3 regions of the Escherichia marmotae genome follow, and region 3 is predicted to be linked to each of the others. Evidence: riboswitches for the same ligand, from Rfam matches in the RefSeq annotation. Region 3 holds a riboswitch; each other region holds the start of a gene.

Region 1 (9,811 bases), 2.2 Mb from region 3:
TGGATTTTCTCAAATTCTCGGCACGCTGCGTATTGGTGATATGTACACGTCAGCCGATATATTTGATTCCGTTCGCTTCAGCGGAGTTCGGTTATTTCGTGATATGCAGATGTTGCCAAACTCGAAGCAAAATTTTACCCCGCGGGTACAGGGGATTGCCCAGAGTAACGCGCTGGTAACTATTGAACAGAACGGTTTTGTCGTTTATCAGAAAGAGGTTCCACCAGGCCCGTTTTCGATTAGTGATTTGCAGTTAGCGGGCGGAGGTGCGGATCTTGATGTGAGTGTTAAGGAAGCCGATGGTTCAGTTACTACATATCTGGTGCCTTATGCGGCAGTACCTAATATGCTGCAACCCGGCGTGTCGAAATATGATTTTGCAGCGGGCCGTAGTCATATTGAAGGTGCGAGCAAGCAAAGTGATTTTGTCCAGGCAGGTTATCAGTATGGTTTTAATAACTTATTGACGCTGTATGGCGGCACGATGATTGCTAATAATTACTACGCGTTTACCCTGGGAACAGGTTGGAACACGCGCATTGGCGCAATTTCAGTCGACGCAACTAAATCGCACAGTAAGCAAGACAATGGTGATGTGTTTAACGGGCAAAGTTATCAAATTGCTTATAACAAATTTTTGAGCCAAACATCGACACGTTTTGGTCTGGCGGCCTGGCGTTATTCGTCGCGTGATTACCGGACGTTTAACGATTATGTGTGGGCAAATAATAAAGATAATTATCGTCGTGATAAAAACGATGTCTATGACATTGCCGATTATTACCAGAATGATTTTGGTCGCAAAAATAGCTTTTCCGCCAATATGAGTCAGTCAATGCCAGAAGGCTGGGGATCTGTGTCATTAAGTACTTTATGGCGGGATTACTGGGGGCGTAGCGGCAGCAGTAAAGATTATCAGTTGAGTTATTCCAATAATTTGCAACGGATAAGCTATACCCTCGCGGCAAGTCAGGCATATGACGAGAATCATCATGAAGAGAAACGCTTTAATATTTTTATATCGATACCCTTTGACTGGGGAGATGACGTTACGACGCCTCGTCGGCAAATATATATGTCTAACTCAACGACGTTTGATGATCAGGGTTTTGCCTCAAATAATACGGGATTATCAGGAACAGTAGGGAGTCGAGATCAGTTCAATTATGGTGTCAACCTGAGTCATCAACATCAGGGAAATGAAACGACAGCAGGGGCGAATTTAACCTGGAACGCGCCTGTGGCGACAGTGAATGGCAGTTATAGTCAGTCGAGTAATTATCGGCAGGCTGGAGCCAGTGTTTCAGGGGGCATTGTCGCCTGGTCGGGTGGCGTTAATCTGGCGAATCGTCTTTCTGAAACTTTTGCCGTGATGCATGCGCCGGGAATTAAAGATGCTTATGTGAATGGGCAAAAATATCGCACCACGAACCGTAATGGTGTCGTGATATACGACGGAATAACTCCTCATCGGGAAAATCACCTGATGCTGGATGTATCGCAAAGTGACAGTGAAACAGAATTACGCGGTAACCGTAAAATTGCCGCCCCTTATCGCGGCGCGGTCGTTCTGGTCAATTTCGACACCGATCAACGCAAACCCTGGTTTATAAAAGCATTAAGAGTGGATGGGCAACCGTTAACATTTGGCTACGAAGTCAATGATACCCACGGCCATAATATTGGCGTTGTCGGCCAGGGAAGTCAGCTTTTTATTCGCACCAATGAAATACCACCAGCGGTTAATGTGGCAATTGATAAGCAACAAGGGCTTTCATGCACAATCACCTTCGGTAAAGAGATTGATGAAAGTAAAAAGTATATCTGTCGGTGAGAGGTGGAATATGATTTTCAGAAATGGAATGTTACTAATTTTTATTTTATGGGCTAATTTTACCTGGGCTGGATGTCGTACCACTGCATCATTAAATATTACTGATAGTATTAATGTGGGGGAGATTTTAGCGAATGAGGTTTCCTTTAGTAAAAGTGTCGTGTTTACGGGGATATCTTGTGATACGAGCACGGATAAAATAGTCTATAAAAATATCCAAAGTGATTGGGTTGAAGTTGGACCTTTTGGTAATGGCGAAAAGTTAAAGGTTAAAATAGAGTCTTTAGGTAAAACCAGTGACACGATTGGGAAATCCAGCAATGCGCAGGCAGTATTACCCTATGTGGTTAAAATATCCAAAGGTACACCTGATTTTACTGGAGAAAGAAAACCTACCTGGTTTATTTCAGATACTGTGATTGCAAATATTGGCGGTGAGTCATCTTCATCCATTGACTTTTGGTTGGGCATTTGTAAGACATTGAAGATTAACTGGTGTGTAAGTTATCTCACCAGTAAACTGGCGGGGGATACATTTACGCTTGGGTTAAGTATTTCCTATTATCCTAAAAATACGACCTGTAAGCCTGAAAACACAATAATAAAAGTAGATGATATTGCCTTGTCCCAACTCAGAAGTCAGGGAAAGATTACGGCGAACAGTAAGGAAGGAATAATTACGTTGAAGTGTGATAATCTTTTCGGCGGCACAAAACAAGCATCGCGGAATATGGTCGTATATCTTTCCAGCAGTGACTTAGTTACAGGAAGCAATACAATTTTGCGTGGCAACATAGATAATGGTGTAGGATTTGTTTTGGATCTAAAAGAACCACCAAAAGGGACTGAAGCAGCCATCAAAATTTCTGCTAGCGGCGATCAGGGCGCGGCGACATCATTATGGAAAACAGATAAACCCGGAGCTCCTTTAAATAGTAATATTATTAATATACCTGTCCTGGCCAGTTACTATGTATACGATAAAAATAAAGTTAAATTGGGTGCACTTGAGGCAACTGCACTGATCAACGTGAAATACGACTAATAACAAACAAGACGAGCAAGTGGCTAATAATAAAAAATAATAAGGTGTCTGCATTTCCCCCTCTCTCCGAGGGGGCTTTTTTTAGCGATGATAAAAAATCTCACCGTCGTAGGCTTTAATGATTTTTCCGTCGGTATCATTGATCAGCACATATGCACCGCCCATATAGGTCCAGTGGGTTCCAGCGTCAGGTGCGGGCAAGTTACGCAACTGCCACTGCTTAATGTTGTACTCATCGGTACGGTACATTTCTGGTACGGTGTCACCTGGTTTGAAATGCTTGAAGTCAGCAATGAAACTGCTTAACTCATACTTCGAAATTCCCGAGGAATTGGTCGAACCCGCGGTGGCTGGTGCGGCCCATGCTGCGCTGGTTACCAGCAAAAGCGCACCCAGCAACATCTTATTTTTTATGGTCATATACTCTCCACTTTGGGGATCAGTAAAATCAGTCGCATATCTTTCCTGCCATACAATATAACCGACAAGAGATATTTTGTTAGTGATCCCATGATTTCGTAAAAAGTGTAAATGAAAGGATGCAGCAAAAGCATCCTCATTGAGCGAGAAGTGAGCGGAATAAGCTGATTTAAGAATCATCCTGGGCTAAAGGGATAACGAAGCCCAGGTGATTGTTTTATCTCATAATACCCATAAAGCCATGCACTCCCATATACAATCCGACTAAACCAATTAACAGACTGGAAAAATAGGGGGCACGTTTAGCGAGGGTGTTAAATCCGCTCCAGCGTTTTGCAACCTGCTGAACACTGATTGCTGCGCCAACGCCTACGGTGACCAGCGTTAATGCCAGGCCGATGCTGAAACTGACGACCAGAGTTGCACCCAATGTGAGGGCTTTCAACTGAATGCAAATCAACAACACTGTTATTGCCGCAGGGCAGGGGATAAGCCCGCCGGTTAAGCCAAACAGCAAAATTTGCCAGTTGGTGACCTCTCTACCATCAAAGCGTCGGTTAATGTCACTGGCATGGGCCAGCGCATGAGCATCCTGATACTCGTCGCTCTGACCATGCTCGTGATGGTGATGATGTTCGTGATCATGGTCGTGATGATGTTCATGGTCATGATGGTGATGCTCGTGCATATTCTCAAGCCAGTTTCTTTCACCGCGCCAAGTACGCCAGAACATCCAGAATGCGGTGCCAAGAATGATCACCGCGGAAATCAACTGAAGCCACGGCTCCGCTGACTGCGCAGTAAAGCGTTTGCTGATCACCATCCCGCCAAAGGCAATCAACCAGACCACCGCCGTATGTGAAATAGTTGCCGTCAGTCCAAGCATCACCGCCTGTTTAATGGTGCCTTTAATGGCGATGATAAACGCTGCCATCATCGTTTTTGAGTGCCCTGGCTCCAGCCCATGAAGCGCACCAAGTAAGATGGCGCTGGGGATGAAAAACCAGGCGTTTCCTTGCTGAAGAAGAGTGGTAAATTCGGTCATGATAATAATTCTTAGTATTAAATCGACGCCCTGATTCTACTCCCCCCCAGTACATGATACTACCCCCCAGTAGATTAATAGTGCTATGATTTTCCATGTTCTTGTTAACCAGGTGTTGCCATGTCTCATACCATCCGTGATAAACAGAAACTGAAAGCGCGTGCCAGTAAGATTCAGGGACAGGTCGTCGCGCTCAAGAAAATGCTCGACGAGCCGCACGAATGTGCTGCCGTACTACAACAGATTGCCGCCATTCGTGGTGCGGTAAACGGCTTGATGCGAGAAGTGATTAAAGGCCATCTGACGGAACACATTGTTCATCAGGGCGATGAATTAAAGCGTGAAGAAGATCTGGATGTCGTTCTGAAGGTGCTGGATTCTTATATAAAATAATTTCACAACGTTATTGTAATATCGCCGTTTTTCCTCGTTTACAACGTGTGCGCGGGGCCTTACCATCCTTATCTGCGATCCATCATCGCAACCAAACGACTCGGGGTGCCCTTCTGCGTGAAGGCTGAGAAATACCCGTATCACCTGATCTGGATAATGCCAGCGTAGGGAAGTCACAGACCATCAGGTCATCGCTTCTTCACGTTATGGCAGGAGCAAACTATGCAAGTCGACCTGCTGAGTTCCGCGCAATCTGCGCGCACGTTACACCTCTTTCACCAACACTCTCCCCTTGTGCATTGCATGACCAATGATGTGGTGCAAACTTTTACCGCCAATACTTTACTGGCGCTCGGTGCATCGCCAGCGATGGTTATCGAAACCGAAGAGGCCAGTCAGTTTGCGGCCATCGCCAGTGCCTTGTTGATTAACGTAGGCACACTGACGCAGCTACGAGCACAAGCGATGCGTGCTGCCGTAGAACAGGCAACACGCTCCCAAACCCCCTGGACGCTTGATCCGGTCGCAGTTGGCGCACTCGAATATCGCCGTCATTTTTGCCACGAACTTTTATCGTTAAAGCCAGCGGCGATACGCGGTAATGCCTCTGAAATTATGGCATTAGCTGGTATCGCCAATGGTGGTCGCGGTGTGGATTCCACCGACGCCGCAGCCAACGCGTTACCCGCAGCACAAACACTGGCGAATGAAACCGGGGCTGTCGTCGTGGTCACGGGCGAGGTAGATTATGTTACCGATGGTCGTCGCATCGTTGGCATTCACGGCGGCGATCCGTTAATGACCAAAGTAGTAGGAACTGGTTGTGCATTATCGGCAGTTGTCGCTGCCAGTTGTGCATTACCGGGCGATACGCTGGAAAATGTTGCATCTGCCTGCCACTGGATGAAACAAGCCGGAGAACGTGCGGTCGCCAGAAGCGAAGGGCCGGGCAGTTTTATCCCCCATTTCCTTGATGCGCTCTGGCAACTGACGCAGGAGGTGCAGGCATGAAACGGGTTAACGCTCTGACGATTGCCGGTACTGATCCGAGTGGTGGTGCGGGGATTCAGGCCGATCTTAAAACCTTCTCGGCACTTGGCGCTTATGGTTGTTCGGTAATCACCGCACTGGTGGCGCAAAATACCCGCGGTGTACAGTCGGTGTATCGCATTGAGCCTGACTTTGTTGCCGCACAACTCGACTCAGTGTTCAGCGATGTGCGAATCGATACCACCAAAATCGGCATGCTGGCAGAGACGGATATTGTTGAAGCGGTGGCAGAACGGCTGCAACGTTACCAGATCCAAAACGTGGTGCTGGATACCGTTATGCTGGCTAAAAGCGGTGATCCGCTGCTTTCACCTTCGGCGGTTGCCACGCTACGCAGTCAATTATTGCCGCAGGTTTCATTAATCACCCCAAATTTGCCGGAGGCTGCTGCTTTACTCGATTCTCCACACGCGCGTAATGAACAGGAAATGCTGGAGCAGGGGCGTGAATTATTGGCGATGGGCTGTGGTGCCGTGTTGATGAAAGGTGGTCATCTGGATGATGAGCAAAGCCCGGACTGGTTGTTTACCCGCGACGGCGAACAACGGTTTACCGCACCGCGTATTATGACCAAAAACACGCATGGCACTGGTTGTACATTATCTGCGGCGCTGGCAGCGCTGCGTCCGCGTCACACGAATTGGGCTGACACCGTACAGGAAGCAAAAAGCTGGCTATCAGCGGCGTTAGCCCAGGCCGACACGCTGGAAGTTGGCCACGGGAATGGTCCGGTTCACCACTTTCACGCCTGGTGGTGAGCATCATACTATAGCTGCTTTGGCATTTTTCAGCGTGTTCGCGCTGAAATTCAGGGATGAAACCAATGCAGCTAAAAATAGCCAGTCGAAAAAAATTCACCGCCTTGTTCTGCGCTCTGGGGCTAATTTCCATCGTGGCGATTTATCCTCGTCAGACGGTGAATTTTTTCTGGTCGACAGCAATTCAGATTAAAGACTACATCCACTTTTATGGTTATCGCCCGGTCAAATCTTTTGCTATTCGAATCCCTGCCAATTACACCATTCATGGTATTGATGTTTCACGCTGGCAGGCGCGGATCGACTGGCAACGTGTCGCAAAAATGCGCGACAACGGTATCCGCTTACAGTTTGCTTTTATTAAGGCTACGGAAGGCGAAAAGCTGGTAGACCCGTATTTCTCGCGTAACTGGCGTCAAAGCTACAAAAATGGCTTATTGCGCGGGGCATATCACTATTTTTCTCCGTCGGTCTCAGCTTCCGTTCAGGCGCGATTATTTCTGCAAACGGTGGATTTCTCACAAGGCGATCTGCCAGCGGTGCTGGACGTAGAAGAACGTGGGAAATTATCGGCAAAAGAATTACGCAAGCGGGTAAGTCAGTGGCTAAAAATGGTTGAAAAGAGCACGGGCAAAAAGCCGATTATTTATGCGGGGGCGACGTTTTATCACACGAATCTGGCGGGATATTTCAATCAATACCCGTGGTGGGTGGCCCATTATTATCAGCGACGCCCGGACAATGACGGCCTGGCCTGGCATTTCTGGCAGCATTCCGACCGTGGACAGGTGGATGGCGTAAATGGTCCAGTGGATTTTAATGTGTTTAATGGCACGGTGGAGGAGCTGCAGGCTTTCGTTGATGGCATTAAAGAAACGTCTTAAATAACCAGCAGTGATATACTTCCTCCAGACTCATTGCCTGGAAAAAGACAAATGGAACAAGCGCATACCCAGCTTATCGCTCAACTGAACGAACGTATTTTAGCGGCGGACAACACGCCGCTTTATATTAAGTTTGCCGAAACGGTAAAAAATGCCGTGCGCAGTGGGGTGCTGGAGCATGGAAATATTTTGCCCGGCGAGCGTGATTTAAGTCAGTTAACCGGCGTTTCGCGCATTACGGTGCGCAAGGCGATGCAGGCGCTGGAAGAAGAGGGAGTGGTGACGCGTTCGCGTGGCTACGGAACGCAGATCAACAACATCTTCGAATACTCGTTGAAAGAAGCGCGAGGTTTTTCTCAGCAGGTGGTGTTGCGTGGGAAAAAACCCGATACGTTGTGGGTTAATAAGCGAGTGGTAAAGTGTCCCGAAGAAGTTGCGCAGCAACTGGCGATTGCCGCGGGCAGCGATGTCTTCTTGCTTAAGCGTATTCGCTATGTGGATGAAGAAGCGGTATCGATAGAAGAGTCGTGGGTTCCAGTGCATTTAATTCATGATGTTGATGCCATCGGTATTTCTCTCTATGACTATTTCCGCAGTCAGCGTATCTTTCCCCTGCGCACCCGTTCCCGCGTTAGCGCCCGAATGCCGGATGCCGAGTTTCAGTCACATATTCAGTTAGATAGCAAAATACCGGTGCTGGTGATCAAGCAAGTGGCGCTTGACCAACAGCAACGGCCTATTGAGTACAGCATCAGCCACTGTCGCAGCGATCTATACGTTTTTGTGTGTGAGGAGTAGTTCTTCGCGCGTTGGCGCGCAATCACCGCCGCGATGTCCGACAACCCACGACGCTACCGCATTGCCCAGCAATACGGCGTCTGCCAGTGGGAGACCGGAGGCCAGTCCGGCAAGCACGCCACCAGCATGGCTATCACCTGCGCCAATAGTGTCCACGACTTGCGTTGGAAATGCCGGAACGCAATCAGAAGCGTTGTTGCTGAAATACCACGCGCCTTCTTTATCGAGACGAACGATCAGCGGCGCGGCAAATTTCTCCTGCCATTGCGTGCCAAGCATTGTGATATTTGCGGATAAAGCAAAACGTTCGGCGGCAATCTCAGCTTCCTGGCGATTGAGCGACACCAGTGGCCGACAGGCCATGATGCGCGCAAGCAATGCATCCGGGATATCGTCAATCCGCGGGCCGAAATCAATAAACGGCGTCACGTCTTGCAGTCCTTCCAGCCATTCCACTAACAATTCGCCACAGGGCGAGGCCAGTTGATAACCGGAAAAATAGAGCAGGCTATCTGGTGCAACGGTTAATCGCGTCAGCCACTGGCTATTCCACTGATTTTCCACACCGCTGAACGACATAAAGGTACGTTCACCATCAGGTTCAACCAGCGCCAGACACCAGCCGTTATCGCCTTCGGCGTTATCGAGCAGGCTGAGCAATCCCTCTTTTGCCATCCGGTTACGAATAATCTCCGACCACACCCCCTGACCGAGCGGCAGGGCGTTATCCGCTTCTATACCGAGGCGCTTTAACGTCACGGCAATGTTCAGCGCACAGCCGCCAACATTTACGCTCTGCTGTTTCAGTTCGATATCGCACCCGCGCCAGGGCAGGGCGTAAGCGTCAGCGATCACATCAATGACAGCCGCACCGACAACCATCACCGGTTGACGCGTAGTTAATTGCGACAGCAGCGTGTGTAACCTGGTGCCGCTCATACCGCCTCCCGTTGTTGGCGATACTTCGCCAGCGCCGTGGCATAGCGGTTGAAATCAAGCTGATTAACCGCATCCAGCTCAGCCTTTAATGCCGGATCGATAGCATTTACGCCATGCAATGCGCCACAAATCGCCGTCGCCATAGCGCCGATGGTGTCAGTGTCACCACCAAGATTGGCGCACAGAATAGCGCAGCGGTTCGGATCGGTTTGTGCCAGTTCAACCAGCGCAATGGCGCACGGAACGGACTCAATAGTGCTGGTGCCTGCGCCAATCACTTGATATAGCTGTTCGCTGGCAGATTCGGTGCCGTCGGCGTGACGAACGATTTTTAGTGCAATCTCCAGACGTGCCGCCAGTGAGGCGCTGAAGGTAGTGATGCGTTTTTGTTGAGCATGTCGCGCAATCGAGGGTAGAGAATCAACAATCGCTGACCAGCTTTCGCCGTCAATGGCACGAGAAATCGCCCATGCAATAACCACCGCCCCCGCAATCGCCAGATCGGATTTATGGGTCGGGCTGGACGCCAGCGCCACATCATCAATAAAGGAATCAACATCACGCGCCGGGAGTAAACACCCCAATGGTGAGACGCGCATCGCCGCACCGTTAGTCACGCCGTTGTTTTCCAGTTCAGCGACGGGT
Region 2 (9,811 bases), 1.1 Mb from region 3:
TGCGCTGATGATGTCTACCAACAACATCCTGTCTCCGGCGAACGGCGAACCAATCATCGTTCCGTCTCAGGACGTTGTGCTGGGTCTGTACTACATGACCCGTGACTGTGTTAACGCCAAAGGCGAAGGCATGGTGCTGACTGGCCCGAAAGAAGCTGAGCGTATTTATCGCGCTGGCCTGGCCTCTCTGCATGCGCGCGTTAAAGTGCGTATCACCGAGTATGAAAAAGATGCTAACGGTGAATTAGTCGCGAAAACCAGCCTGAAAGACACGACCGTTGGCCGTGCCATTCTGTGGATGATTGTACCGAAAGGTCTGCCTTACTCCATCGTCAACCAAGCGCTGGGTAAAAAAGCAATCTCCAAAATGCTGAACACCTGCTACCGCATTCTCGGTCTGAAACCGACCGTTATTTTTGCGGACCAGATCATGTACACCGGCTTTGCATATGCAGCGCGTTCCGGTGCATCTGTTGGTATCGATGACATGGTCATCCCGGAGAAGAAACACGAAATCATCTCCGAGGCAGAAGCAGAAGTTGCTGAAATTCAGGAGCAGTTCCAGTCTGGTCTGGTAACTGCGGGCGAACGCTACAACAAAGTTATCGATATCTGGGCTGCGGCGAACGATCGTGTATCCAAAGCGATGATGGATAACCTGCAAACTGAAACCGTTATTAACCGTGACGGTCAGGAAGAGAAGCAGGTTTCCTTCAACAGCATCTACATGATGGCCGACTCCGGTGCGCGTGGTTCTGCGGCACAGATTCGTCAGCTTGCGGGTATGCGTGGTCTGATGGCGAAGCCGGATGGCTCCATCATCGAAACGCCAATCACCGCGAACTTCCGTGAAGGTCTGAACGTACTCCAGTACTTCATCTCTACCCACGGTGCTCGTAAAGGTCTGGCGGATACCGCACTGAAAACCGCGAACTCCGGTTACCTGACTCGTCGTCTGGTTGACGTCGCGCAGGACCTGGTGGTTACCGAAGATGATTGTGGTACTCATGAAGGTATCATGATGACCCCAGTTATCGAGGGTGGCGACGTTAAAGAGCCGCTGCGCGATCGCGTACTGGGTCGTGTAACTGCTGAAGACGTTCTGAAGCCGGGTACTGCTGACATCCTCGTTCCGCGCAACACACTGCTGCACGAACAGTGGTGTGACCTGCTGGAAGAGAACTCTGTCGACGCGGTTAAAGTTCGTTCTGTTGTATCTTGTGACACCGACTTTGGTGTATGTGCGCACTGCTACGGTCGTGACCTGGCGCGTGGCCACATCATCAATAAAGGTGAAGCTATCGGTGTTATCGCGGCACAGTCCATCGGTGAACCGGGTACACAGTTGACCATGCGTACGTTCCACATCGGTGGTGCGGCATCGCGTGCGGCTGCTGAATCCAGCATCCAGGTGAAAAACAAAGGTAGCATCAAACTCAGCAACGTGAAGTCGGTTGTGAACTCCAGCGGTAAACTGGTTATCACTTCCCGTAACACCGAACTGAAACTGATCGACGAATTTGGTCGTACCAAAGAAAGCTACAAAGTGCCTTACGGTGCGGTACTGGCGAAAGGCGATGGCGAACAGGTTGCTGGCGGCGAAACCGTTGCAAACTGGGATCCGCACACCATGCCAGTTATCACTGAAGTAAGCGGTTTTGTTCGCTTTACTGACATGATCGACGGCCAGACCATTACTCGTCAGACCGACGAATTGACCGGTCTGTCTTCGCTGGTTGTTCTGGATTCTGCAGAGCGTACCGCAGGTGGTAAAGATCTGCGTCCGGCACTGAAAATCGTTGATGCTCAGGGTAATGACGTTCTGATCCCAGGTACTGATATGCCTGCGCAGTACTTCCTGCCGGGTAAAGCGATTGTTCAACTGGAAGATGGCGTACAGATCAGCTCTGGTGACACTCTGGCGCGTATTCCGCAGGAATCTGGCGGTACTAAAGACATCACCGGTGGTCTGCCGCGCGTTGCAGACCTGTTTGAAGCTCGTCGTCCGAAAGAGCCGGCAATCCTGGCTGAAATCAGCGGTGTCGTTTCCTTCGGTAAAGAAACCAAAGGCAAACGTCGTCTGGTTATCACCCCGGTAGACGGCAGCGAACCGTACGAAGAGATGATTCCGAAATGGCGTCAGCTCAACGTGTTCGAAGGTGAACGTGTAGAACGTGGTGACGTTATTTCCGACGGTCCGGAAGCACCGCACGACATTCTGCGTCTGCGTGGTGTTCATGCTGTTACTCGTTACATCGTTAACGAAGTACAGGACGTATACCGTCTGCAGGGCGTTAAGATTAACGATAAACACATCGAAGTTATCGTTCGTCAGATGCTGCGTAAAGCCACCATCGTTAACGCAGGTAGCTCCGACTTCCTGGAAGGCGAACAGGTTGAATACTCTCGCGTCAAGATCGCAAACCGCGAACTGGAAGCGAACGGCAAAGTGGGGGCAACTTACTCCCGCGATCTGCTGGGTATCACCAAAGCGTCTCTGGCAACCGAGTCCTTCATCTCTGCAGCATCGTTCCAGGAAACTACACGTGTCCTGACCGAAGCCGCTGTTGCAGGTAAACGTGATGAACTGCGCGGTCTGAAAGAGAACGTTATCGTTGGTCGTCTGATCCCAGCCGGTACGGGTTATGCGTATCACCAGGATCGTATGCGCCGCCGTGCCGCAGGTGAGGCTCCGGCTGCACCGCAGGTGACTGCAGAAGACGCATCTGCCAGCCTGGCAGAACTGCTGAACGCAGGTCTGGGTGGTTCTGACAACGAGTAATCGTTAATCCACAAATAACTTAAAAACCCGCTTCGGCGGGTTTTTTTATGGGTTTAGTTCAGAATTCATATAGTTAACCAGAAATATTAAGAAAGGCAGGGCGAAACGAGGAAGAAGCTTTTCGCCCTGGACAACATTCCTGCTGACGGCACTACCATAAAAAAACGGAAGACTTTCAACAAGTTTCCGTTTTCCATCTTTCGTAACTGCTCGGAATAAATTTATGTTCTTACATTCAGTTTCAAAACCGTTGCGAGGCGCGTCCCAGATAGCTGTCCCAGTCTTTCCATACCGGCTGCAAGCCCTGGGCGGTCAACGCGGCGGCAACAACTTCTGGCCTGCGATCGTCGTGCGGTGAGAATTGTTCCAGTTCAGGGTGACCGTCGGCATAGCCACCTGGCTGCGTTTTCGAGAAGGCGCTGACGTTATTTATTGCCAGCGGAATAACGCGATCGCGAAACCACGGTGATTCCCGCGTGGAGAGTGAGAGTTCAATCTCCGGCGCAAACAGGCGGAAGGAGCAGATGGTTTGCACTAGCTGGCGTTCATCCATAATCGACGCTGGTTCAATGCCGCCAGTACATGGCCGCAACCGTGGGAAGGAGACAGAGTAGCGGCTTTGCCAGTAATGCTGTTGCAGCCACAGCAAATGCTCGGCAACCATGTAGCAGTCAACGCGCCAGTTGTCGGAAAGGCCGATTAGCGCGCCAAGGCCTATCTTATCAATCCCCGCACGACCCAGTCGGTCTGGTGTTTCCAGTCGCCAGAAGAAGTCCTGTTTTTTCCCTTTCAGATGATGGCGGGCATACGTCGCCTCGTGATATGTCTCCTGATAAACCATTACCCCATCCAGACCAAGTTGCTTTAACTCGGCGTATTCCGCTTCTGTCAGTGGTTGTACTTCCATCTGTAGCGAAGAGAACTGTTCACGCAGGATAGGAAGGTGGCGACGAAAGTAATCCATCCCTACTTTCGCCTGATGTTCACCGGTGACCAGCAACAGATGCTCAAAGCCCATTGCCTTAATAGCGGCGCTTTCCCTGGCGATGTCTGCTTCATCCAGCGTTTTGCGCTTGATGCGATTGCTCATGGAAAATCCACAATAGGTGCAGTCGTTAGCACAAAGATTAGAAAGATAGAGCGGGACGTAGAAGTTGACGGTATTGCCAAATCGTTGGCGTGTCAGACGTTGCGCCCGTTGGGCCAGTGGTTCCAGATAATCACTGGCGGCAGGTGAGAGCAATGCCATCATGTCGTCGCGGGTGAGTGACGGCGCATTTAGCGCCCGCTCTACGTCAGCGGCCGTTTTACTGTTGATGCGCAGACGGATGTCGTCCCAGTCCAGTTCTCGCCAGCGATTGCTGAAGGTTTTCATGCTGAAACCTCCAGAAATCCGGTCAGTGGGCTGGTGGCATGAGCAAAGCTACTTCGGCTGCCAGGCCCAGCCTGACGCGCCAGCAGGCCAGCTTCTACTGCCAGACGAAATGCTTTTGCCATGTTGATGGGATCGTCCGCGACGGCAATCGCTGTATTTACTAATACGGCGTCGGCCCCCATTTCCAGCGCCTGCGCGGCATGACTCGGAACGCCGATGCCCGCATCAACCACCACCGGAACCGTGGCTTGCTGGATAATAATCTCCAGCATGGCGCGGGTTTCCAGTCCCTGATTAGAGCCAATTGGTGCGCCGAGCGGCATTACCGCCGCGCAACCGACTTCTTCCAGACGTTTGCACAATACTGGATCGGCACTGCAGTAGGGCAGCACGACAAATCCCTGCTGCACCAGTGTTTCGGCGGCTTTCAGGGTTTCGATGGGATCGGGCAACAACCAGCGGGCGTCAGGGTGAATCTCCAACTTCAGCCAGTGTGTGCCTAACGCCTCACGTGCCAGGTGAGCAGCGAAAATGGCTTCTTCTGCTGTTTTCGCCCCGGAAGTATTCGGCAGCAGCGTCACACCCGCAGCGATAAGCGGATCGAGGATAGCGTCGTTGTGCTGGCGCAAGTCGACGCGTTTCATTGCCAGCGTCACCAGTTGACTGCCGGAAGCGCGGATCGCCTCCACCATCAGTTGCGAAGAGGCGAATTTCCCGGTGCCGGTAAACAGATGTGAATCAAACGTTTTGTCCGCAATACGTAACATCTCACCCCCCTGCAATAACCTGAAAAAGCAGGATCTGGTCGCCATCCTGCACGATATGTTGCGCCCATTGCTCGCGCGGGACGATTTGTTGATTAATCGCCAGCGCTGCGCCCGCTTGTTGTTGATTGAGTTGCTCCAGCAACTCGTGAACAGTTTGTCCGGCGGCGAACTGCATCGGTTGATCGTTAAACAGGATCTGCATTGCATCCTCCACATACAGGGCATTCTGTGGCGCGGCGCAACGCCAGGCTGCGCCACTGGTTCGATTTACCGTCGAACAAACGGAGTTCTCCCGCAGGTGTCTCTATATCGCTTAATAACTTAATTGCTTCCAGTGCCTGCAAAGTACCCATAACCCCGACCACCGGGCCAACCACGCCCGCCGTGCGGCAGTTGCGTTCAGGCTCCAGGTTATCCGGCCACAGACAGCGATAACACCCCTGTTCCCAGGGCGGCGTCAGTACCATCAACTGACCACCAAAACCGACCGCGCTGGCGGTGATAAGCGGCGTGTTGAGTGCCACGCAGGCGGCGTTAATCTCCTGGCGAGTCGCCATATTGTCGGTACAGTCGAGCACCACATCGGCTTGTGCTACCGCATCTTTTAAGGCATGACCCGTTAGCCGTTGTTGTAATGCCATCAGTTGAATATCGGGATTCAATTGCGTCAGTCGCTGTTGGCAGACCTGCGATTTCGGGCGGTCGATATCTTCAGTGGTAAAGAGGATTTGCCGCTGCAGATTACTCAAATGCACATCGTCGTCATCTGCCAGCACCAGAGTTCCGATACCAGCGCCAGCCAGGTACAGCGCAGCAGGCGTACCCAGCCCGCCAAGGCCGATAATCAGCACCTGGCTGTCGAGCAGTTTTTGCTGGCCTTCAATGGCGATGTCATCGAGCAGGATTTGGCGGCTATAACGCATAAAATCACGGTCATTCATCGCCAACTCCTGCAATTTCCAACAACTGAGCTGTTGCCGCACGCCAGTCTGTCGCCTGGGTAATGGCACTGACGACGGCGATGCTACCGACACCCGTCGCCATCACCGCAGGTGCGCGCGCCAGACTGATACCGCCAATCGCCACGGTGGGATAATCAGCCAGGCGCTCAATGTGCCGAGCCAGTTGCGCCAGCCCCTGCGGCGCGGAAGGCATCTGTTTGGTTTGCGTGGGGAACACATGCCCCAGCGCGATATAAGAAGGGCGTGCTGCCAGCGCGACGTCGATTTCCATGTCATCATGGGTCGAAACGCCCAGCCGCAGGCCTGCCGCGCGGATAGCGGCGAGATCGGTGGATTGCAAATCTTCCTGCCCCAGATGGACGCCATACGCCTGATGCCTGATCGCCAGTTGCCAGTAATCGTTGATAAACAGTCGTGCGTTATAGCGGTGACCCAGTTCAATTGCCGCTACGACATCAGCTTCCACCTCTTCATCGCGCTGATCTTTAATGCGTAGCTGGAGGGTGCGCACGCCCGCGTCCAGCATGCGTTCGATCCACTGCACACTGTCCACTACTGGATACAGCCCTAAACGAAAAGGTACACGAGGAAAATCAGGCTGATACATCATGCTTCCTCCTTACGCAGGTAGATTTCTCCGCCTCTGGCGCGGAAGTTCTCCGACATATCCGCCATTCCTACTTCAATGGTTTGCGCGGCGGCATAATCGCGCACTTCCTGGCTGATTTTCATCGAGCAGAATTTCGGTCCACACATCGAGCAGAAATGGGCGACCTTGCCAGACTCTTGCGGCAGGGTTTCATCGTGGTAAGCACGGGCGGTAAACGGATCGAGGGCCAGATTAAACTGGTCTTCCCAGCGAAATTCGAAACGGGCTTTCGACATGGCGTTATCGCGAATTTGTGCGCCCGGATGCCCCTTTGCCAGGTCGGCGGCGTGGGCGGCAATCTTATAGGTGATAAGTCCCTGCTTAACGTCTTCTTTATTGGGCAGACCCAGGTGCTCTTTTGGCGTTACGTAGCAGAGCATCGCGCAGCCAAACCAGCCAATCATCGCTGCGCCAATCCCCGAAGTGAAATGGTCATAGCCCGGCGCAATGTCGGTAGTCAGCGGCCCGAGGGTATAGAACGGTGCTTCGTGGCAGTGCTCTAACTCCTCGGTCATATTGCGGCGAATCATTTGCATCGGCACATGCCCGGGGCCTTCAATCATCACCTGCACGTCATATTCCCAGGCGATTTTGGTCAGTTCGCCCAGCGTATGCAGCTCGGCAAACTGTGCTTCATCGTTAGCATCCTGAATCGAACCGGGACGCAGGCCATCGCCCAGCGACAGCGAAACGTCATAAGCGGCGCAGATTTCACAAATTTCGCGGAAGTGTTGATAGAGGAAGTTTTCCTGATGATGGGAGAGGCACCATTTCGCCATAATCGAACCGCCGCGCGACACAATACCGGTCAGACGTTTAGCGGTCATTGGCACGTAGCGCAGGAGAACGCCCGCATGAATCGTGAAGTAATCCACACCTTGCTCGGCCTGTTCCAGCAGCGTGTCTCGGAACGTTTCCCAGGTAAGATCTTCAGCGATCCCGTTAACCTTTTCCAGCGCCTGATAGATCGGCACAGTACCGATCGGCACCGGGCTGTTGCGCAAAATCCACTCGCGGGTTTCGTGAATATAGCGACCGGTAGAGAGATCCATCACAGTATCCGCTCCCCAGCGCGTGGACCACACCAGTTTTTCCACTTCTTCTTCAATGGAAGAGGTGACCGCTGAGTTGCCGATATTGGCATTCACTTTCACCAGAAAGTTGCGACCAATGATCATTGGCTCAGATTCCGGATGATTGATATTGGCGGGGATAATGGCGCGTCCGGCAGCGACTTCGTCACGGACAAACTCCGCGGTGATATTTTCCGGCAGGCGAGCACCAAAGCTCATACCCGGATGCTGGTGGCGCAAAACTTCGCTACGGATGCGCTCGCGCCCCATGTTCTCGCGAATGGCGATGAACTCCATCTCCGGCGTGATGATGCCCCGGCGGGCGTAGTGTAACTGCGTAACGCGATGGCCTGCTTTGGCGCGTTTTGGCGTTAATACGCCGCTAAAACGCAATTCATCGAGGCCATCATCCGCCAGTCGCGCTTTAGTGTAATCGGAACTGCGAACGGTGAGTGCTTCAGTGTCGCCGCGTGCATCGATCCACGGCTGGCGCAGTTTTGCCAGCCCTTGCTGTACGTTAATCGCGATTTGCGGGTCGCCATACGGGCCGGAGGTATCGTAGACCGGAATCGCTTCATTTTCTTCGTACTGTGGCTGTTCTTTGCTGCCGCCGATTAGCGTCGGGCTAAGCTGGATCTCACGCATCGGCACGTGCACGCCAGGATGTGTGCCGGTGATGTAAATCCGTTTTGAGTTGGGAAAGGCGGTGCCTTCCAGGGTATCGATAAAATGTTGGGCCTGGGCGCGTTGCTCGCGGCGGGTCAGTTTTGTTGCAGACATAGCTCATTCCAAAAGTTAAGGACGTGGCTTGTCAGACGACGGATGAAGCAAGAGATGATCGCCGCAAAGGCGATGCAATAGCAGATTAACTCTTGTTCCCTTCGCAGGTATTAGCCTGATCAGGTTCCGCGGATCCCGAATGAACGGTCTCAGCCAGTTAAGGCACTCCGACAAGAAATTAGCCCCGCAAACGGGGCGTTGAATGTAAATTACGCGTTAACAGCGCATAACTCAAGCAAGATGTTTGAGGCGGGCAGCGTCAAGCACCAGCAGAATTAGCTTATCTTCCAGCACAAAGCGTGCTTCCAGCGCTTCACCGATGTCAGATAAAACCTGTTGAAACTCAAGATAATTATCATGATCTATGGCGGTTTCCAGACTGGAATCGTAGTAATCCATAATCTGCTGCGTGTTGGCTTCCAGTTGCGGCCAAATCTTCGCGGCGCGAGCGAGCTGCCCGTTGCCTTCCAGTTTATGCAGAATGCGCTCATAAATACTGAAATGCCCGGCAGAAAGGTAATCGACCAGACTCTGGCAAAAATCATCAAGGGCTTTTTCGTTTAGCCTCATGTACGATTCTTTGCCAGGCTTAATGCCAACCAAATTGTAGTAAGCCACGAGCAGATGCTTACGTACATGTAGCCAGCGATCAACCAGTTTGTTACTTCCTCTGACGTGTTCCGTCAGGTTATCGAGCTGGTTAAGCATGATTGACTCCGCAAGTTTGTCTTCAAAAACTGCTCAGTGAGAATGTAAAAAACATGTTAAACATGCCAGTGAAGCAAAGGTAGTGCAAGAGCTATGGATCGTATAATTGAAAAATTAGATCACGGTTGGTGGATAGTCAGCCATGAGCAAAAATTATGGTTGCCGAAGGGAGAATTGCCATATGGCAAAGCGGCAAATTTTGATCTTGTGGGTCAGCGCGCACTGCAGATAGGCGAATGGCAAGGAGAACCTGTTTGGCTGGTACAACAGCAGCGTCGCCATGATATGGGCTCGGTGCGCCAGGTTATTGATCTGGACGTCGGGCTGTTTCAATTAGCCGGACGCGGCGTGCAACTGGCGGAATTTTACCGTTCGCATAAATACTGCGGATATTGCGGGCATGAAATGTACCCAAGCAAAACCGAATGGGCGATGCTGTGCAGCCACTGCCGTGAGCGTTACTACCCACAAATCGCTCCCTGCATTATCGTTGCCATCCGTCGCGATGATTCGATCCTACTTGCCCAGCATACCCGGCATCGTAACGGTGTCCATACGGTACTCGCCGGATTTGTCGAAGTCGGAGAAACCCTCGAACAGGCGGTCGCGCGGGAAGTGATGGAAGAGAGTGGCATCAAAGTCAGGAATTTGCGTTATGTGACCTCTCAGCCGTGGCCGTTTCCTCAGTCGCTGATGACTGCGTTTATGGCGGAGT
Region 3 (9,811 bases):
ATGGGCGATATCATTGCCCGCTATGTGGCAGAAGGGGTGTAATTATGGCTAAGACGTTATACGAAAAATTGTTCGACGCTCATGTAGTTTACGAAGCTGAAAACGAAACCCCGCTGTTATATATCGACCGCCATCTGGTGCATGAAGTGACGTCACCGCAGGCGTTTGATGGTCTGCGCACCCACGGACGCCCGGTACGTCAGCCAGGTAAAACTTTCGCCACTATGGACCACAACGTCTCGACCCAGACCAAAGACATTAATGCCTGCGGAGAAATGGCGCGCATCCAGATGCAGGAGCTGATCAAAAACTGCAAAGATTTTGGCGTCGAGCTGTATGACCTGAATCACCCGTATCAGGGAATTGTCCACGTGATGGGGCCAGAACAAGGCGTCACCTTACCGGGAATGACCATTGTTTGCGGCGACTCGCATACCGCCACCCACGGCGCGTTTGGCGCACTGGCGTTTGGCATCGGTACTTCCGAAGTTGAACACGTGCTGGCAACGCAAACCCTGAAGCAGGGTCGTGCGAAGACCATGAAAATTGAAGTCCAGGGTAAAGCCGCACCAGGAATTACTGCGAAAGATATCGTGCTGGCAATTATCGGTAAAACCGGCAGTGCAGGCGGCACCGGGCATGTGGTGGAGTTTTGCGGTGAAGCAATCCGTGATTTAAGCATGGAAGGTCGCATGACCCTGTGCAATATGGCAATCGAAATGGGCGCAAAAGCCGGTCTGGTTGCGCCGGACGAAACCACCTTTAACTATGTCAAAGGCCGTCTTCATGCGCCGAAAGGCAAAGATTTCGACGACGCCGTCGCCTACTGGAAAACACTGCAAACCGACGAAGGTGCAACTTTCGATACCGTTGTTACTCTGCAAGCAGAAGAGATTGCGCCGCAAGTCACCTGGGGCACCAACCCAGGCCAGGTGATCTCCGTGAACGACAATATTCCCGATCCCGCTTCGTTTGCCGATCCGGTTGAGCGCGCGTCAGCAGAAAAAGCGTTGGCCTATATGGGGCTGAAACCGGGTATTCCGCTGACCGAAGTCGCTATCGATAAAGTATTTATCGGTTCCTGCACCAACTCACGTATTGAAGATTTACGTGCAGCGGCGGAAATCGCCAAAGGGCGGAAAGTTGCGCCAGGCGTTCAGGCACTGGTCGTTCCCGGCTCCGGCCCGGTAAAAGCGCAGGCAGAAGCAGAAGGGCTGGACAAAATTTTTATTGAAGCGGGTTTTGAATGGCGCTTGCCTGGCTGCTCAATGTGTCTGGCGATGAACAACGATCGCCTGAATCCGGGCGAGCGTTGTGCCTCCACCAGCAACCGTAACTTTGAAGGCCGCCAGGGGCGCGGCGGGCGCACGCATCTGGTTAGCCCGGCAATGGCGGCCGCCGCTGCCGTCACCGGTCATTTCGCTGACATTCGCAACATTAAATAAGGAGCACACCATGGCAGAGAAATTTATCAAACACACAGGCCTGGTTGTTCCATTGGATGCCGCCAATGTCGACACTGATGCCATTATCCCGAAACAGTTTTTGCAGAAAGTGACGCGCACTGGTTTTGGCGCGCATCTGTTTAACGACTGGCGTTTTCTGGATGAAAAAGGCCAACAGCCAAACCCGGACTTCGTGCTGAATTTCCCACAATATCAGGGCGCTTCCATTTTACTGGCGCGGGAAAACTTCGGCTGTGGCTCCTCGCGTGAGCACGCTCCCTGGGCGCTGACCGATTACGGATTTAAGGTGGTGATTGCGCCCAGTTTCGCGGACATCTTCTACGGCAACAGCTTTAACAACCAGTTGCTGCCGGTGAAATTAAGCGATGCCGAAGTGGACGAGCTGTTTACACTGGTGCAGGCTAATCCGGGAATTCACTTCGACGTGGATCTGGAAGCGCAAGAGGTGAAAGCGGGGAATAAAACTTATCGTTTTACCATCGATGCCTTCCGCCGCCACTGCATGATGAACGGTCTCGATAGCATCGGTCTGACGTTGCAGCACGGCGATGCCATTGCTGATTATGAAGAGAAGCAACCGGCGTTTATGCGCTAGTTTTATGAGTCGGATAAGGCATTCACGCCGCATCCGGCACTCAATCGCCAAAAAGAAAAAAGCCAGCAGGTATTCACTGCTGGCGTGGCGATTAACACCAATACTCAGTCACACATGATGTCTGCAGATCAGTAGTCAGAATGACTCCCCTCCCACTGCATCAGTTATTCAAGCATGGCTAATCGTTGTGGAACGCTTAACCAACTCAGTCAGCACATCATTGCTGTCATTGCAAAATAGTGCCGATAAAACTGACGAATGGGATACCTCCTTGCTTCATCGTTAAGAATTATTGACTTAATATAGGGATAATAAAATTGCTGACTTTTGCGCAGGAGTTCCCCTTTTATGCCTTCAGGTCGTCTGCAACAACAGTTCATCCGGCTGTGGCAATGCTGCGAGGGTAAATCGCAGAACACGACGCTCAACGAACTGGCAGAGTTATTGAGCTGTTCCCGCCGTCATATGCGCACCCTGCTAAACACCATGCAGGATCGTGGCTGGCTGACGTGGGAGGCGGAGGTTGGCCGCGGTAAACGCTCGCGTTTGACCTTCCTCTACACCGGACTTGCGCTTCAGCAACAGCGGGCGGAGGATCTGCTGGAACAGGATCGTATCGATCAACTGGTGCAACTCGTCGGTGATAAAACCGCTGTGCGGCAAATGTTGGTTTCCCATCTGGGGCGTAGCTTCCGCCAGGGGCGGCACATTCTGCGCGTGCTCTACTATCGTCCGTTGCGTAATCTGCTACCTGGCAGCGCATTACGCCGTTCCGAAACGCATATCGCCCGGCAAATCTTCAGCGCGTTAACCCGCATAAATGAGGAAAATGGGGAACTGGAGGCGGACATTGCCCACCACTGGCAACAAATTTCCCCACTTCACTGGCGTTTCTTTTTACGTCCCGGTATCCAATTTCATCATGGCCGTGAGCTGGAAATGGACGATGTCATCGCCTCTTTGAAACGGCTCAATACGCAGCCGCTCTATTCCCACATTGCTGAAATTGTTTCGCCAACGCCCTGGACGCTGGATATCCATCTTACGCAGCCCGATCGTTGGTTGCCGTTACTACTGGGGCAAGTTCCGGCGATGATCCTGCCGCGGGAATGGGAAACCATCAGCAACTTTGCCAGTCATCCGATCGGCACCGGTCCGTATGCGGTAATGCGTAACAGCGCCAATCAGTTGAAAATTCAGGCATTCGATGACTTCTTCGGTTATCGGGCACTCATCGATGAAGTTAACGTCTGGGTTCTGCCGGAAATTGCCGACGAGCCAGCCGGAGGGCTAATGCTGAAAGGGCCGCAGGGTGAGGAAAAAGAGATTGAAAGCCGCCTGGAAGAAGGTTGCTACTATTTACTGTTCGACAGCCGCACCCATCGCGGGGCGAATCAGCAAGTCAGAGACTGGGTAAGCTACGTTCTTTCTCCGAGCAATCTGGTCTACTTCGCGGAAGAACAGTACCAGCAACTCTGGTTCCCGGCCTACGGACTGCTCCCCCGTTGGCACCATGCCCGCCCCACGCATTGCGAAAAACCCGCCGGGCTGGAAAGCCTTACCCTGACCTTTTATCAGGATCATATTGAACATCGGGTAATTGCCAGGATCATGCAGCAAATTCTGGCGAGTCATCAGGTAACGCTTAACATCAACGAGATCAGCTACGATCAGTGGCATGCGGGAGAGATCGAAAGCGATATCTGGCTTAACAGCGCCAACTTTACGCTGCCGCTGGATTTTTCGCTGTTCGCGCATTTGTGCGAAGTGCCGCTGCTACAACACTGTATTCCGATCGACTGGCAAGCCGATGCCGCGCGCTGGCGCAATGGCGAGATGAATCTGGCGAACTGGTGCCAGCAGTTAGTGACCAGCAAAGCGATGGTGCCATTGATCCATCACTGGCTGATCATTCAGGGGCAACGCAGTATGCGCGGCCTGCGCATGAATACCCTTGGATGGTTCGATTTTAAATCAGCGTGGTTTGCACCGCCGGATCCATGATTGCTGGTTGATAACAAACTCACTACACTAACGCCGTTCTCAACGGGGTGCCACGCAAATGCGTGCGCTGAGAAAATACCCGTCGAACCTGATCCGGATAACGCCGGCGAAGGGATTTGAGGCTCCTTCTCAAGTCCTTTGCCACTCTTCTTTGAGGTGCAAAGTGTTAAAAAAATGTCTTCCTTTGCTGTTGCTGTGCACAGCGCCCGTTTTTGCGAAACCTGTTCTGACCGTCTATACCTACGACTCCTTCGCTGCCGACTGGGGGCCAGGTCCGGTAGTCAAAAAAGCCTTTGAAGCCGACTGTCATTGCGAACTGAAACTGGTGGCGCTGGAAGATGGCGTCTCGCTGCTCAACCGTCTGCGGATGGAAGGTAAAAACAGCAAAGCCGATGTGGTGCTGGGTCTGGATAACAATCTGTTAGATGCCGCCAGCAAAACCGGGCTGTTTACCAAAAGCGGCGTGTCAGCGGATGCGATCAATGTACCCGGCGGCTGGAATAATGACACTTTCGTACCATTTGATTACGGCTACTTCGCCTTCGTCTATGACAAGAACAAACTGAAAAATCCGCCGCAAAGCCTGAAAGAACTGGTTGAGAGCGATCAAAACTGGCGGGTGATTTATGAAGATCCACGCACCAGTACGCCAGGTCTGGGTCTGCTGCTGTGGATGCAAAAAGTCTATGGCGATGACACCCCGCAAGCCTGGCAGAAACTGGCGAAGAAAACCGTCACCGTCACCAAAGGCTGGAGCGAAGCCTATGGCCTGTTTTTAAAAGGCGAAAGCGATCTGGTATTGAGCTACACCACTTCTCCGGCTTATCACATTCTCGAAGAGAAGAAAGATAACTACGCCGCCGCCAACTTTAGCGAAGGTCACTATCTGCAAGTGGAAGTCGCCGCCCGCACCGCTGCCAGCAAGCAGCCGGAGCTGGCACAAAAATTCCTCCAGTTTATGGTTTCTCCGGCTTTCCAGAATGCGATCCCAACCGGCAACTGGATGTATCCGGTAGCAAACGTCGCACTACCTGCCGGTTTTGAACAACTGACCAAACCGGCCACCACGCTGGAATTCACGCCAGCCGAAGTGGCGGCACAACGTCAGGCATGGATTAGCGAATGGCAACGCGCCGTCAGCCGTTAATTCCTGGCTGGTTAATTCCAGGTGTAAGCGCCGCCACGCTGGTGGTGGCGGTTGCACTGGCGGCGTTTCTCGCGCTGTGGTGGAACGCGCCGCAGGGGGACTGGGCAACAATATGGCAGGACAGCTACTTGTGGCATGTGGTGCGCTTCTCCTTCTGGCAGGCGTTTCTCTCTGCGCTGCTCTCTGTCGTGCCCGCAATATTCCTCGCCCGCGCCCTCTACCGCAGGCGCTTTCCGGGGCGGCAGGCGCTGTTGCGTCTGTGCGCCATGACCTTAATCCTGCCTGTGCTGGTCGCTGTTTTCGGCATTCTTAGCGTTTATGGTCGCCAGGGCTGGCTGGCATCGCTCTGGCAATTGCTTGGGCTGGAGTGGACTTTTTCGCCCTACGGCCTGCAAGGCATTTTGCTGGCGCACGTATTTTTTAATCTGCCGATGGCGAGCCGCTTATTACTCCAGGCACTGGAAAACATCCCCGGTGAACAACGTCAACTTGCCGCCCAGCTTGGGATGCGCGGCTGGCATTTTTTCCGCTTCGTCGAATGGCCGTGGTTACGGCGACAAATCCCGCCGGTTGCTGCGCTTATCTTTATGCTCTGTTTCGCCAGCTTCGCCACCGTGCTGGCGCTGGGCGGCGGGCCACAGGCGACGACTATCGAACTGGCAATCTATCAGGCGCTGAGTTACGACTACGATCCCGCCCGCGCAGCAATGCTGGCGCTGATCCAGATGGTGTGCTGTCTGGGACTGGTGTTGTTGAGCCAACGATTAAGTAAGGCCATCGCCCCCGGCACTACGCTGCTGCACGGTTGGCGCGACCCGGATGATCGTCTGCACAGCCGCATTTGCGATACGGTGCTGATCGTGCTGGCGCTGCTGTTGTTGCTGCCACCGTTACTGGCGGTGATCGTTGATGGCGTGAATTACCAGTTGCCAGAAGTGCTGGCACAACCGGTACTGTGGCAGGCACTGTGGACCTCATTGCGCATCGCGCTGGCGGCAGGCGTATTGTGCGTAGTGCTGACCATGATGCTGCTGTGGAGCAGTCGCGAACTGCGGGCGCGGCAGAAAATGCTGGCTGGTCAGACACTGGAGATGAGCGGAATGCTGATCCTCGCCATGCCCGGCATTGTGCTGGCAACGGGCTTCTTTTTATTGCTCAACAACACTACTGGCCTGCCACAATCTGCTGACGGCATTGTGATTTTCACCAATGCGCTAATGGCGATCCCTTACGCGCTGAAAGTGCTGGAAAACCCGATGCGCGATATCACCACCCGCTACAGCATGTTGTGTCAGTCGTTGGGCATTGAAGGCTGGTCGCGTTTAAAAGTGGTCGAGCTGCGCGCCCTGAAACGTCCGCTGGCGCAGGCACTGGCTTTTGCCTGCGTGCTGTCGATTGGTGATTTTGGTGTGGTGGCATTGTTCGGTAACGATGATTTCCGCACCCTGCCGTTTTATCTCTACCAGCAAATTGGCTCTTACCGCAGCCAGGACGGCGCGGTCACCGCATTAATTCTGCTGCTGCTCTGTTTTCTGCTGTTTACCATGATTGAAAAACTACCGGGGCGAAATGTTAAGACTGACTGATATCACCTGGCTTTATCACCATTTGCCAATGCGTTTTAGCTTAACGGTGGAACGCGGCGAGCAAGTGGCGATCCTCGGGCCAAGCGGCGCAGGTAAAAGTACCCTGCTGAATTTGATCGCCGGTTTTCTGACGCCAGCCAGCGGTTCGCTGACTATCGACGGTATTGATCACACGACGACACCGCCGTCACGCCGTCCGGTATCAATGCTGTTTCAGGAGAACAACCTGTTCAGCCACCTGACGGTAGCGCAGAACATCGGGCTGGGATTGAATCCGGGATTGAAGTTGAACGCAATACAGCAGGAGAAAATGCACGCAATCGCCCGTCAGATGGGGATTGATAATTTAATGGCGCGGTTACCGGGTGAGCTTTCCGGCGGCCAGCGGCAGCGCGTGGCGTTAGCGCGCTGTCTGGTACGTGAACAGCCCATTTTATTGCTTGATGAACCGTTCTCCGCACTCGATCCGGCGCTGCGTCAGGAGATGTTGACGCTGGTGAGCACGAGCTGCCAGCAGCAAAAAATGACGCTATTGATGGTGTCACATAGCGTAGAAGATGCCGCGCGGATCGCCACGCGCTCGGTGGTGGTTGCCGACGGGCGCATCGCCTGGCAGGGGAAGACAAATGAGTTATTGAGCGGTAAGGCGAGTGCTTCGGCGCTGTTGGGAATTAAAGGCTAATATGCACTGTCGGATGCGGCGTGAACGCCTTATCCGACCTACGGGGGGCGTATTGTGAGCCTGATAAGACGCGGCAAGCGTCGCATCAGGCGCCCCGTACAAGACTATGCCCCTAAACCCCAACCACTTTACGCAAAATATCGATATACACCGGCATCAACGGATGGCGAATCAACACCACCAGCGCCACTACCCCAACGCCAGAAATTAGCGGCGTCAGCCACAGCAGATGACCACGCGACAAATAATGGCTTAAGCGATCGGTTACTTTGCCACTGCGCCATAACCGCCAGCACAACCAGCCGCCAACCCACAAAAACACCGCCGTTGCCAGCAATAACCACTTAAATTCACCGCTCTGCATCCCGGCAGGAATATCAATCGCCGCCCCCGCCAGAATCCCCGGTAGGAAGTAAAACGGTGGCCACAGCAGGCAGCCGATAATATTTGGCGTAATAAATTTTGCTACGGGCAGATCCAACATCCCTGCCACCATTGGCACCAGCGGACGCGTCGGGCCGACAAAACGACCGACCAGAATGGTAAACATGCTGTGTTGATGCAACGCATGTTCGGTTTTATCGAGCAACGCTTTGTTTTTCTTCAGAAACGACCAACGATGGAGCGGCTTTTTAAAACGCCAGCCCAGCCAGAAAGAGATCCAGTCCCCCATCAGGCAGCCAACAATCCCCGCCAGCCAGGCGTGCCAGAAACTTAACTCGCCGCTGCCAATCAGCGCTCCCAGCCCCGCCATCAGTACCGTACCGGGCAAAATCAAACCGACCAGCGCCAGCGACTCCAGAAAAGCCACCAATACCACCGCCATCAGCGAATAAACGGTGGATTGGGTAATAAAGTGTTCCAGCAATGCTTGCATAATTTACCTGTCAAATGGACGAAGCAGGGATTCTGCAAACCCAATGCTACTCCGTCAAGCCGTCAATTCTCTGATTCGTTACCAGTTATGACAACCTGACAGCTACATCATTCACTTTTTCTTCACAACCAGCACGGAACTCGCTTGGGCTGGCCCCAGTACATTTTTTAAATACCCGCGAGAAATAGAGTTGATCATCAAAGCCAACATTGCGCCCGACCGTCGCGATAGGCATCCGGGTTGTACTCAATAGCAGCTTCGCCTGGCTAATGCGTTGATCCTCACGCCAGCTTAAGACGCTAATCCCTAACTGCTGACGGAACAAATGCGACAAACGCGACGGCGACAGGCAGACATGCTGTGCAACGCTGGCGATATCAAAATTGCTGTCTGCCAGGTGGTCGCTGATGTACTGACAAGCCTCGCGTACCCGATTATCCATTGGCGGATGCATCGACTCATTGATCGCTTCCATCCGCCGCAGTAACAATTGCTCAAGAAGATTTATCGCCAGCAGTTCCGAATAGCGCCCTTCTCCTTGTCCGGCGTTAATAATTTGCCCAAACAACTCGCTGAAATGCGGCTGGTGCGCTTCGTCCGGGCGAAAGAAACCGGTATTGGCAAATATCGACGGCCAGTTAAGCCATTCGTGCCAGTAGGCGCGAGGACGAAAGTAAACCCACTGGTGATACCATTCACGAGCCTCCGGATGACGACCGTAGTGATGAATTTCTCCCGGCGGGAACAACAAAATATCCCCCGGTCGGCAAACAAATTCTCGTCCCTGATTTTTCACCACACCCTGTCCACGAATGGTGAGATTGAGAATATAGCCTTTCATTCCCAGCGGTCGGTCGATAAAAAAATCGAGATAACCGTTGGCCTCAATCGGTGTTAAACCCGCCACCAAATGGGCGTTAAACGAGTAACCCGGCAGCAAGGGATCATTTTGCGCTTCAGCCATACTTTTCATACTCCCGCCGTTCAGAGAAGAAACCAATTGTCCATATTGCATCAGACATGACCGTCACTGCGTCTTTTACTGGCTCTTCTCGCTAATCCAACCGGCAACCCCGCTTGTGAAAAGCATTTTGTAACAAAGGGGGCCGAAAGCCATGACAAAAACGCGTAACAAAAGTGTCTATAATGACGGCAGAAAAGTCCACATTGATTATTTGCACGGCGTCACACTTTGCTATGCCATAGCATTTTTATCCATAAGATTAGCGAATACTGCCTGACTGTTTTTATCGCAACTCTCTACTGTTTCTCCATACCCGTTTTTTTGGATGGAGTGAAACGATGGCGATTGCAATTGGCCTCGATTTTGGCAGTGATTCTGTGCGAGCTTTGGCGGTGGACTGCGCCACCGGTGAAGAGATCGCCACCAGCGTAGAGTGGTATCCCCGTTGGCAGGAAGGGCAATTTTGTGATGCCCCAAATAACCAGTTCCG

The links. A riboswitch is a leader RNA that binds a small molecule or an ion and turns the genes downstream of it on or off. The one in region 3 is predicted to bind thiamine pyrophosphate.
Region 1: it holds a riboswitch for thiamine pyrophosphate, as region 3 does, so the genes downstream of both, thiM (hydroxyethylthiazole kinase) here and thiB (thiamine ABC transporter substrate binding subunit) in region 3, are expected to answer to the same signal.
Region 2: it holds a riboswitch for thiamine pyrophosphate, as region 3 does, so the genes downstream of both, thiC (phosphomethylpyrimidine synthase ThiC) here and thiB (thiamine ABC transporter substrate binding subunit) in region 3, are expected to answer to the same signal.

Annotation. Positions count from the first base shown of each region.
Region 1 is NZ_CP025979.1:294,121-303,931, forward strand. It holds gene C1192_RS01420 (fimbrial biogenesis outer membrane usher protein) at 1-1,834, shown strand, start outside; gene C1192_RS01425 (fimbrial protein) at 1,845-2,879, shown strand; gene rcnB (Ni(II)/Co(II) efflux transporter accessory subunit RcnB) at 2,961-3,299, opposite strand; gene C1192_RS01435 (nickel/cobalt efflux protein RcnA) at 3,517-4,344, opposite strand; gene rcnR (Ni(II)/Co(II)-binding transcriptional repressor RcnR) at 4,465-4,737, shown strand; TPP riboswitch at 4,829-4,925, shown strand; gene thiM (hydroxyethylthiazole kinase) at 4,960-5,748, shown strand; gene thiD (bifunctional hydroxymethylpyrimidine kinase/phosphomethylpyrimidine kinase) at 5,745-6,545, shown strand; gene C1192_RS01455 (glycoside hydrolase family 25 protein) at 6,611-7,429, shown strand; gene C1192_RS01460 (GntR family transcriptional regulator) at 7,481-8,227, shown strand; gene C1192_RS01465 (carbohydrate kinase family protein) at 8,201-9,166, opposite strand; gene C1192_RS01470 (ADP-ribosylglycohydrolase family protein) at 9,163-9,811, opposite strand, start outside.
Region 2 is NZ_CP025979.1:3,542,129-3,551,939, forward strand. It holds gene rpoC (DNA-directed RNA polymerase subunit beta') at 1-2,782, shown strand, start outside; gene thiH (2-iminoacetate synthase ThiH) at 3,024-4,157, opposite strand; gene thiG (thiazole synthase) at 4,154-4,924, opposite strand; gene thiS (sulfur carrier protein ThiS) at 4,926-5,126, opposite strand; gene thiF (thiazole biosynthesis adenylyltransferase ThiF) at 5,110-5,865, opposite strand; gene thiE (thiamine phosphate synthase) at 5,858-6,493, opposite strand; gene thiC (phosphomethylpyrimidine synthase ThiC) at 6,493-8,388, opposite strand; TPP riboswitch at 8,468-8,568, opposite strand; gene C1192_RS18255 (Rsd/AlgQ family anti-sigma factor) at 8,620-9,096, opposite strand; gene nudC (NAD(+) diphosphatase) at 9,190-9,811, shown strand, end outside.
Region 3 is NZ_CP025979.1:2,444,389-2,454,199, forward strand. It holds gene leuB (3-isopropylmalate dehydrogenase) at 1-42, shown strand, start outside; gene leuC (3-isopropylmalate dehydratase large subunit) at 45-1,445, shown strand; gene leuD (3-isopropylmalate dehydratase small subunit) at 1,456-2,061, shown strand; gene sgrR (DNA-binding transcriptional regulator SgrR) at 2,410-4,065, shown strand; TPP riboswitch at 4,099-4,198, shown strand; gene thiB (thiamine ABC transporter substrate binding subunit) at 4,229-5,212, shown strand; gene thiP (thiamine/thiamine pyrophosphate ABC transporter permease ThiP) at 5,188-6,798, shown strand; gene thiQ (thiamine ABC transporter ATP-binding protein ThiQ) at 6,782-7,480, shown strand; gene C1192_RS12645 (DedA family protein) at 7,593-8,357, opposite strand; gene araC (arabinose operon transcriptional regulator AraC) at 8,443-9,321, opposite strand; gene araB (ribulokinase) at 9,660-9,811, shown strand, end outside.